DNA from 2 places in the Paeniglutamicibacter sp. GQ140 genome. Region 1 is predicted to be linked to the other one. Evidence: predicted binding sites of a transcription regulator. Region 1 holds the regulator's gene; the other holds the start of a gene.
The links. The regulator LexA, encoded in region 1, represses DNA repair genes until DNA is damaged. The targets are predictions, from matches to a motif close to TCGAACANNTGTTCGA.

Region 1 (5,189 bases):
CAGATCTGGGCGTGGAAGGTCAGCGACTCGAACACGTGGCGGGTCATCGACCCGGTGAAGTGGCCACCGATCAAGTGGTATTCCTGGCCGGCCGGCTCGCCGCCGTGGACCAGGTAGGGGCGCCCGGAGATGTCGACCACCGCGCGGGCCAGGGCCTCGTCCAGCGGGGCGTAGGCGGTGCCGAAGCGGCGAATGCCCGCCTTGTTGCCCAGTGCGGTGCGCAGCACCTCGCCGATGGTGATGGCGGTGTCCTCCACGGTGTGGTGCACGTCGATGTGGGTGTCGCCGGTGGCGCGCACCGTGAGGTCGATCAGCGAGTGCTTCGACAGCGCGGTCAGCATGTGGTCGTAGAACGGGACGCTGGTGCTGATCTCCGAGCGGCCGGTGCCGTCCAGATCAAGTTCGACAAAGATGGAGGACTCGCTGGTGATGCGTTCGAGGCGAGCGCGACGACCCGTGAGTTTTTCGGCAGACATGCACATTCCTTTAGATCAGGCGTTGAGACGAGGATGCGGGGCGGCGGCCGGCAGGTGTGCGGCCGGGCAAATTCTGCAAGCCGCCCGCCGCCACCGGCTCCACCGCTCCAAGTTTAGCGTTAGAGCGTGTGAGGCCCCTGATGGAGCAGTTCCTCGAGACGGACAAGGAACGCGGTGGTTTCGTCCTCGGTGCCGGCGGTGACCCGCAGGTGTCCGGGAATTCCCACGTCGCGGATGATGACTCCGGCCTCGAGCAGCCCTTCCCAGATGGCCTTGGTGTCCTTGACTCCCCCGAAGAACACGAAGTTGGAGTCGCTGGAGGCCGGGTGCAGGCCCATGCGGGTGAGCTCGTTGACGATGCGGTCGCGTTGCACCTTGATGGCCTCGACGTTGGCCAGCAGGATGTCCGCGTGCTTCAGTGCCGCATTCGCCGTTGCCTGGGTGACGGCAGAGAGGTGGTAGGGCAGCCGCACCAGGCGGATGGCGTCGGCGACTTCCGGGGCCGCGGCCAGGTACCCGAGGCGGGCGCCGGCCAGGGCGAAGGCCTTGGACATGGTCCGCGAGACGATGAGCCGTTCGCGACCGGGCAGCAGGGAAAGTGCCGACAGGGTCCCGGTGTGGGCAAATTCCGCGTACGCCTCGTCGACGATCACGATGGCGTTGCTGGCCCGGCCGGCCTCGTAGACGGCTTCGACAACATCCAGGCCCAGCGCGGTTCCGGTGGGGTTGTTGGGCGAACACAGGATGACGATGTTCGGTGCAGCCTCGCGAACCTGCGCAGCGGCGTCCGCCGCCGAAAGTCCATAGTCGGCCGAACGCACGCCGGCAACGTAGGTGGTGTCGGTTCCGGAGGCCAGCAGCGGGTACATCGAGTAGGTGGGAGGGAAGCTCATGACGGAGCGGCCCGGTCCGCCAAAGGCCTGCAGGATTTGCTGGAGGACCTCGTTGGAGCCGTTGGCTGCCCAGACGTTGTCCGCTTCCAGCCCGTGGCCAAGATAGGCGGCCAGGCGTACGCGCAGCTCGGTGAATTCACGGTCCGGGTAACGGTTCAACCCCACGGCGGCCGCCGAGACCTCTTCGACAATGGCGCGATGCACTTCGGCGGGGACCGGGTGGGTGTTTTCGTTGACGTTCAGCTGGATGGGGACGTCAATCTGGGGTGCGCCGTAGGGTTCGAGACCTTGAAGATTTTCTCGCAGGGGCAGATTTGCCAGGCGATTTAGCCGTTCATTCACGGGTCAAGTCTACGGCGGGGGCAGGTGGGCCCGAGAATCATGGCCGGCGCCAAGGGTAATAATCGGTTCGCAATGAGCCGATGCGGCGCCCGAGGACACGGCCGGGGCAGGGCCCTAGCTTCCGGTGGGAACGAAGAGTTCGGCGCCCGGGAGCAGCACGGAGCTGTTGAGGTTGTTGAGGTCGCCGATCTGGCGGACCGCTTCGCGGGGTTCGAGTTGCGGTGCGAATTCGCGGGCAATGCCCCAAAGGGTGTCTCCCTCGATGACGGTTACGCTCACTGCGTTGACGCCCAGCGGGATGTCCGCGGAAGCATTTGCCGGGGAGAGGAACAGCCCCAGGAGCATGAGCACTGCGGCGCTCACCACGAAGATGGGAAGCCCGATCAGCACGAATTTCCCGCGGCGGGTCAGTCGTAGCGGAGCCAGCGACGGCTGCGGTTCGGGCAGGTAGTCGTTGGATGTAACAAGGTGGAGCGGGGCCGAGAAAGCAGTGTTTGCCACGTCTTTGCCTTTCCTCTGAATTCGCTGGTCCGACCGGGTCCAGTTGGCCCGCAATCGAACATGCGACGGTTATTCGAACGCACCTTTCGAACATGTGTTCGTAGTGCGTATCTTATTTCTAGCACTTTTCGACGACACGTGTCCAGATCTGTTCGAACAAATCTTTGAAAGCAGTGACTTTGTCTACTAGGATGGTGGTTGTGGGGCGATGTATTTACTACACCAGCCCACACCGACAATTTGCGGCACGCGCGGGCAACCGGCGACGATCGGGATGAGGCATTGACAATGACGACCGAACAACGAACCCCTCGACGCGACGCGAAGAGCCTGACAATCCGCCAGAAGAAGGTTCTGGAAACCATCCAACGCTCCGTGAGCAGCAACGGGTACCCGCCGTCGATGCGGGAAATCGGGGACGCTGTGGGACTTGCCAGCCTCTCCAGCGTGACCCATCAGCTCAGCCAGCTCGAGAAGCTTGGCTACATCAGGCGCGATCCGCGCCGCCCGAGGGCAATGGAGATCCTGCTGCCGCTGCAGCTCAAGAGCGAGGCAAAGCTGGAGGTCGTGGAGGGCCAGTCGGAGCTCAAGGCAGCCAACGGCATGAACGTCTCGGAGCTGACGACCTCCGCCGACACCGCCATGGTCCCCCTGGTCGGGCGCATTGCCGCCGGCGGGCCGATCCTGGCCGACCAGGCGATCGAGGACGTTTTCGCACTGCCGCGCCAGCTGGTGGGGCACGGTGAGCTCTTCATGCTCAAGGTCAGCGGCGACTCGATGATCGATGCGGCCATTTGCGACGGCGACTGGGTTGTCGTGAGGCGCCAGCCCACGGCCAACAACGGCGACATCGTCGCGGCGCTGCTCGAGGACGAGGCCACCGTGAAGACCTTCCGCCAGCGTGACGGGCACACCTGGCTGCTGCCGCAGAACTCCCGATACGAACCGATCCTTGGTGACGCCGCAACCGTCATGGGCAAGGTCGTATCGGTCATGCGTTCCGTCTAGGGCCGCAGCAACAACTCATCCCCAAAACACCCGTGGGGGCCGATCACCGGATCGGCCCCCACGGGTGTTTTGCTTCCCCTGCCCATCAACCGCAAACGGGACGGGCAGCGCCAGGGGCTCAGCCTTCGCTGAGCCGTTCGAGCGCGGAGATGACGGTGGCCTTGTTCGGCGTCGCCCACAGCGGCGGCAGCGAGGCGCGCAGGAAGGTCCCGTAGCGTTCGGTGGCCAGTCGCGAGTCCAGCACCGCAACCACGCCCTTGTCATTGACCGAACGGATCAGGCGGCCCGCGCCCTGGGCCAGCCGCACCGCGGCATGGCTCGCGGCCACGGCCATGAAACCGTTTCCGCCGTGCTTGGCGATATCGCGGCTGCGCGCCGAGGAAAGCGGATCATCGGGGCGCGGGAACGGGATCTTGTCAATGATGACCAGACGGCAGGCGTTGCCCGGGACGTCCACGCCCTGCCACAGCGTCATCGTGCCAAACAGGCAGGTGTCCGGTTCGGCCGAGAACTGGTCGACCAGCGCCTTCATGCTTGATTCGCCCTGGCACAGGATGGGGATGTCCAGGCGCGCACGCAGGATTTCCGCGGCTTCCTCGGCCGCCCGGCGCGAGGTGAACAGCGCCAGGGCACCGCCGCCGGAGGCCTTGATCAGGTCCTCGATTTCGGACAGGGTCTCCTGGGACATTTGGCGCCCGGGCTTGGGCAGGTGCTTGGCAACATACAGGATGCCCTGCTTGGGGTAGTCAAAGGGGCTGCCCACGTCGACGCCGTTCCAGGTCGGTGCTCCGTCGCCCACCAGGCCCAGGGAACCGGCAACCGGCTCAAAGGCGGCGCCGATGGCCAGGGTCGCGCTGGTGAGGATGACGGTGCGGCCGTCGAACAGGCCCTCGCGCAGCTTTCCCGCGACGGACAGGGGGGCAACCATCAAGGTCGGCTGGCTGGATTCGTCGGGCTGGACATAGCCCTCCCCCGGGCTGAAGTGGCCGGGCCGCGACGCCCAGATCACCTCGCGTTCCTCGGTCATTTCAAGCATCTTGGTGCATTGATCCACCAGGTACGTGACCTGGGAGCGGGCCATCTGGCGTCCGCCGTCGGCGGGCGCGTTGGCCTCGGGCTTCGAGTCGGAGAGGACCACGCGTGCGGCCTCGGCGATCTGGTTGATGGCAGCTTCCTGGTCCTCGTTCAGCCCGCGGGCCATGAGCCCGGTGGGGACGCCCTCCAGGGCACGCTGCAGGGCCTTGGCGCCCTGGTTCAGCGCGTCCACGCTCACCGAGCAGTGCTTGCGGGCGGCCGAGGCCGCGGTCTGGACCATGTTCACCGACAGGGGCCGCGTCACCGAACTGGTCACGCGGTCCTGCAGTTCGTGGGCCTCGTCAATGATGACGGTGTCGAAGTCCGGCAGCACGGCCAGGCCCTCGAAGGCAGAGACAGCCAGCATGGCATGGTTGGTGATCACGACGTCGGCGCTGGCCGCGCGGGCACGGGCCAGTTCGCTGAAGCACTCCGAGGCCATGGGGCACTTTTGGGACCCCAGGCAGTCCATGGCGCTGACCGATACCTGGCGCCATGCCTTGTCGCTGACCCCGGGCGTGATGTCGTCTCGGTCTCCGGTGTCGGTTCGTTCGGCCCACTGGCGCAGGCGCACCACTTCCTGGCCCAGCGCCGAGCCGGGGCCATCGGAGGACCCGCCGAGGACGGGGGTGCCGGATTCCATCGAAAACAATGCGCCTTCGTCGTCGTCCGGGTAGCCGCCGCCGAGCTTGTATTGGCACACGTAGTTGGAGCGTCCCTTGACCAGGGCCACGTCCATTTCGCGCGGCAGCTTGTCCTTCAGCGAGCTCAGCAGGCGGGGCACGTCGCGGCCGACGATCTGCGCCTGCAGCGCCAGCGTTGCGGTGGAAATCACCACGGGCTTTTCCGATTCCAGCGCGTGGGCCAGCGCGGGAACCAGATAGGCCATCGACTT
Region 2 (5,189 bases), on a different contig from region 1:
TGTATAGAACAAAGTTTCTAATAAAATGGTTGATGCACGGGTGTGGCCCGCGGCCGCCGCACGCCCTCCCGGGGTTGGCGGCGACGGGCGCGTTGGTGCGAGGGGAAGGATGGTGGGCGAGTGGGAATCTTTACCCAGTCGATCGAAGTTGACTGCACGCCGGCGGGGGTGCCGATCCGCCTGCGCTGGCAGGGCCGGGAATACAAGCTGGCGGCCGAGCCGGTGCGCTGGTTCGAGCGGCGCAAGTGGTGGACCGAGGAATTGCGCGCCGAACGCGGGCGCGGCCCGGGGCTGGTGGACTACGAGGTCTGGCAATTGCAGGTCAAGCTCGCCGGCGTGGGGCCGCTGCGCACCTTCGAGGTTTCCCGCCAGGTCGAGACCGGCCGCTGGCGCATCATCCGCATGCCCGAGGCCTACCGGGAGAGCGCCTAGCGTGAAATTGCGGGGGCGCCGATGCCCGGCCGGGGGCCGGGCTCGTCGCCCCCGGCACTGGCCGCGGGAGGGGCGAGGTGCAAGGCTGGGGGGAAGGTGCCTGGATGACGGCAGCGAGGAACTCGAACACGGGAGTGCTCCATGGAAGAAGTATTCGATGCCGCGATCATCGGCATGGGACCCGGCGGCGAGGTCGCGGCCGACCGGCTGCTGAGTGCCGGCAAGAAGGTCGTGGTCTTCGAATCCGAGCTCATCGGCGGGGAATGCGCCTACTGGGCCTGCATCCCCTCCAAGACCATCCTGCGGGGACCCGAGGTGAACGTCGAGGCCGACGGGGCCGCCGGCGCCTCGGCGGGCGCCCTGGACTGGGAGAAGGCGCGGGACTACCGCGACTACATGGCCCGGCACCTCGACGACGGCGCCCAGGCCGAGGGGTATGCCAAGCGCGGGGCGACGGTGGTGCGCGGCAAGGCTGCCATCACCGGCCCCGGCCACGTGGAGGCCAACGGAAACCAGTACCTGGCGCACCACATCATCATCGCCACCGGGACCTCGCCCGCGGTTCCGGAATTCCCCGGAATGGACGAGATCACCGCCTGGGGCAATCGCGAGGTCTACACGCTCGACACGCTGCCGAAGTCGGTGGCCATCGTGGGCGGAAGCGCGGTGGCCCTGGAGACGGCATTCTTCCTGTCCGGATTCGGGGTCGAGGTCACCGTGCTCAATCGCGGCGCCCGGCTCCTGGGCCGCGAGGAACCCGAGGTCTCGGCGCTCGCCGAGGCCCACCTGCGCGAGCGCGGGGTCAAGGTCATGGCCAACAGCTCCGTGGCCCGAGGGCGGCGCGGGGAGGACGGAACCAGCATCCTTGCCCTGCGCGAGGGCGGGGAGGTTGCCGTCGACGCCGTCGTCTTCGCCACCGGCCGCACCCCGCGCACCGAAGGCCTGGACGTGGCGCGGGCCGGAGCGACCCTCGACGGGCGCGGGCACGTGAGGGTGGACGAGCACTGCTGGGCCGCCGAGGGGCTCTGGGCCATCGGGGACGTCACCGGGATCATGCCCTTCACCCATGTGGCCAAGTACCAGGGACGCATCGTCGCCGACAGCATCCTGGGCAGGGAGCGGAGCGCGAGCTACGACGGGATCCCGCGCGTGGTGTTCGCCAGCCCGGAAATCGCCGCCGTGGGCCTGACCCGCGAGCAGGCGGAGGGGCGCGGGATCGACGCGGTCTCCATCCGGGTCAACCTGCCCGAGTCGATCGCCCGCCCCTGGACCTACGAACAGGACCCGCACGGGGACCTGGGGATCCTGGTGGACCGGCACCGGAGGGTCCTGGTCGGGGCCTGGGCCATCGCCCCGCTGGCCAGCGAATGGATCCACCTGGCATCCATGGCCATCAGGGGCGAGACCCCGCTGAAGGTCCTGCGCGACATGGTCCCGCAATTCCCCAGCTATTCCGAGGCCTACCTGGTGGCCCTCGACAAGCTCGGGGCCACCGAGGGGATCTAGCCGCCCGGGCGTGGGGTGGGCATTCTCACCGACACGGGTCCCGGCTCAGGTCAGCGACGGGATACGCGCTTCCGTCCGGGCGGGGTGCCGGCCCTGCCGTCCCGCAAGACTTGATTAGAACACGTGTTCTAATATGATGGAGTCATCCCCCCCCGCGGGCACGGCTCCAACAGGATGCCCGGGCCCCGAAGCCACGCCCCGGCACCCGCCGGAGCGCATGACCCAAGGGGGAGCGGGAAGCGGAAGGCAAGGGAGGCACAGCGGCCATGGGATTCACCCACCTGCACGTCGCCTCGGCCTTCAGCGCACACTACGGGGTGTCCTGGCCCCGGGACCTGGTCGCCGCGGCGCTCGCCGACGGCGCCGACGCCCTGGCCATCACCGACCGCGACGGACTCTACGGAAGCGTCAAGCACCTCAAGTCCTGCATCGAGAACGGAATCGACCCCATCCTCGGGGTGGACCTGGCCATCCTTGAACCCGCGCCCGCACGCGCCGTGGGCGGCAAGCCCCGCCCCATGCGCACGGCGGGACGCATCGTCGCCCTGGCCAAGGGGCACGCCAAGGGCGCCGGATACGCCGCCCTCTGCCACCTGGTCACCGCCGCCCACCTGGACACCACCGCCACGGGGATGCACAAGGGGCATGTCGGCATCACCCGCGAGGACCTGGCCGCCCATGCGCTCGGCCCGCAGGGGGAAACGCTGCTGACCATCCTGCTGGGACCGGGCTCCGACATCGGCCTGGCCACCGGACACCGCCACTACCCCCAGGCACGCGCCGCACTGCGCACCTGGCGCACCCTCCTGGGGCCCGACGCCCTGAGGGTGGAGATCGCCACCCACCTGAACAACCCCGGGGACAGGCTCAGCACCGCCCACGCCATCCGCATGCTGCGCTGCGCCGACTCCCTGGACATCGCCCCCGTGCTGACCAACGCCGTCCGGTACGCGGAACCCGACGGGGCCGCCACCGCCGACGTCCTGGACTCCGCCCGGGCGCTGAGCTCCCTGGAAACCCTCAACGACATCCAACCCAACGGGCAGGGCTGGCTCAAGCCCGCCGGGCACATGCACCACCTCGCCGCCGAGATCGCCCGCGCCGCCTCCGACTCCGCGCTGGCGGCCACCCTGCTGCGCAACACCGCCGCGCTCGCCGACTGGGCGCGCCTTGACCCCGTCGCCGACACGGGATGGGGCATCCCCGTGGTCCCCGAGGCCCACATCATCGGCATCACCGCGGACCCCGACACCGAACTGGCCGCCCGCGCCGAGGCCGGCATCACCCGCCTGCTGCCGAACCAGGCGCACGACACCGTGCTGCGCCACCGCCTCCAGGCCGAACTGTCCACCATCTCCGACCTCGGCTTCGCCCCCTACTTCCTCACCGTCGCCGAAGTCAGCTCCATGATCACCGGGATGGGGGTGCGCTCCGCCGCCCGCGGGTCCGGAGCCTCCTCCCTGGTCAACTACCTCATCGGCATCAGCCAGGTAAACCCCCTGGCCCACGACCTGCTCTTCGAGCGCTTCCTCTCCCGCGACCGCGCCACCCTGCCCGACATCGACATCGACGTCGAATCCGCCAGGCGCCACGACATCTACCAACGGATCTTCGAGCGCTTCGGCCATGAGCGCGTCAGCCTCATGAGCATGCAAAACGGCTACCGCGCCCGGGGGGCTGTACGCGACGCCGGCCAGGCCCTGGGCATGGAGGAGGGGGACATCGACGTGATCGCCAAGCAGCTCTGGCGCTTCTCCGCCTCGTCCTTCCGCGAGGCCCTGGAGGAAAAACCCGAACTCGCCCCCTTCGCCGACCGCCTCGGCACCGAAAAGCAGCTCGACCTGCTCGTGGACCTCACCGAACGCCTCGACAGGCTGCCCCGGCACATCTCCATGCACCCCTGCGGAGTCATCCTCTCCGACGCCACCCTGCGCGACCGCACCCCCATGGAGCCCAGCGGACTGGGACTGCCCATGAGCCAATTCGACAAACACGACATGGACCCCATGGGCATGCTCAAGCTCGACGTGCTGGGGGTGCGCATGCAATCGGCCATCACCTACGCGCTGGAGGAAATCGCCCGCATCCACCCCGATGCACACGCCGTCGCGAAGGCGGGGGGACACCGGGGGGAAGCTCCCGGGCAGATCCCCGGCTACATCGGGCCCCGCGGCGCCATCGACCTCGCCCTGGTCCCGCTCGACGACGAACCCACCTTCGAGCTCATCCGCTCCACCCACACCCTGGGCTGCTTCCAGATCGAATCACCCGGGCAACGCGAACTCATCGGCAAGCTCGCCCCCCGCGAATTCAACGACCTCATCATCGACATCTCCCTCTTCCGCCCCGGACCCATGAAATCCAACATGGTCAAGCCCTACCTGGAAAACCGCCACGGCTTCGCACCCGAAAAATACCCCCACCCGGACCTCGCGCCCGCGCTCGCCGAGACCCACGGGGTCACCGTCTTCCACGAGCAGGTGCTGCGGATCTTCCACGTGATGACCGGCTGCGGGCTGGCCAAGGCCGATGTGTACCGCCGGCTGCTGGGCAACCCGAAGGCCGAGCCGGCGGTGGAGGGCCTCTTCCGCTCCCGGGCGCTGGCACGCGGCTACTCCCTGGAGGTCATCGACGAGGTCTGGCACACGCTGGCGGCCTTCGGCTCCTTCGGGTTCTGCAAGGCCCACGGGGCCGCCTTCGCCGTGCCCACCTACCACTCGGCCTGGCTCAAGGCCCACCACCCGGAGGCCTTCCTGGCCGGGATCTGGGAACACGACCCGGGCATGTACCCCAAGCGGCTGCTGGTCGCCGAGGCCAGGCGCATGGGCATCGAAATCCTGCCGCTGGACATCAACCGCTCCGCGCCCGGCTACAAGGTGGAGCGGCTCGACGGGCTGCTGCCTCCCGCGCGGCTGCCGGTGGTCCCGCGCGCCCCGGGGTCCGCGCCCCCGGGCAGGTACGGGATCCGGCTCTCGCTGCGCGGGATCCGTTCGGTCTCCGAGCGCGAGGTCGCCCGGGTGGCCGCCGGGCAGCCCTACGACTCGATCGCCGACGTGCGCGCCCGCTCCGGGCTCACCCGCACCTCGCTGAACCACTTTGCCGCACTGGGGGCCTTCGACTCGCTGCAGGCGGGGATCGGGCGCGGAAACCGCGCCGACCTTCTCGAGCACCTGCGCACGCGGCCGGGCAAGGCGCCGGCGCAGCGCCACCGGCCGATCCCCGGGCAGCTGGCCCTGCCGCTGGGGGACGTG

Region 2: a site for LexA is predicted at 2,054-2,069, ahead of AC6CHY_RS12565 (DNA polymerase III subunit alpha). Genes of this name have one in related genera too.

What each region holds. Positions count from the first base shown of each region.
Region 1 covers NZ_JCAXDW010000003.1:335,670-340,858, reverse strand. Annotated here, with positions in the region: gene hisB (imidazoleglycerol-phosphate dehydratase HisB) at 1-476, opposite strand, end outside; gene AC6CHY_RS06350 (histidinol-phosphate transaminase) at 596-1,711, opposite strand; gene AC6CHY_RS06345 (LysM peptidoglycan-binding domain-containing protein) at 1,826-2,212, opposite strand; gene lexA (transcriptional repressor LexA) at 2,501-3,220, shown strand; gene AC6CHY_RS06335 (ATP-dependent DNA helicase) at 3,339-5,189, opposite strand, start outside.
Region 2 covers NZ_JCAXDW010000008.1:40,186-45,374, forward strand. Annotated here, with positions in the region: gene AC6CHY_RS12555 (hypothetical protein) at 121-432, shown strand; gene AC6CHY_RS12560 (dihydrolipoyl dehydrogenase family protein) at 574-1,938, shown strand; gene AC6CHY_RS12565 (DNA polymerase III subunit alpha) at 2,205-5,189, shown strand, end outside.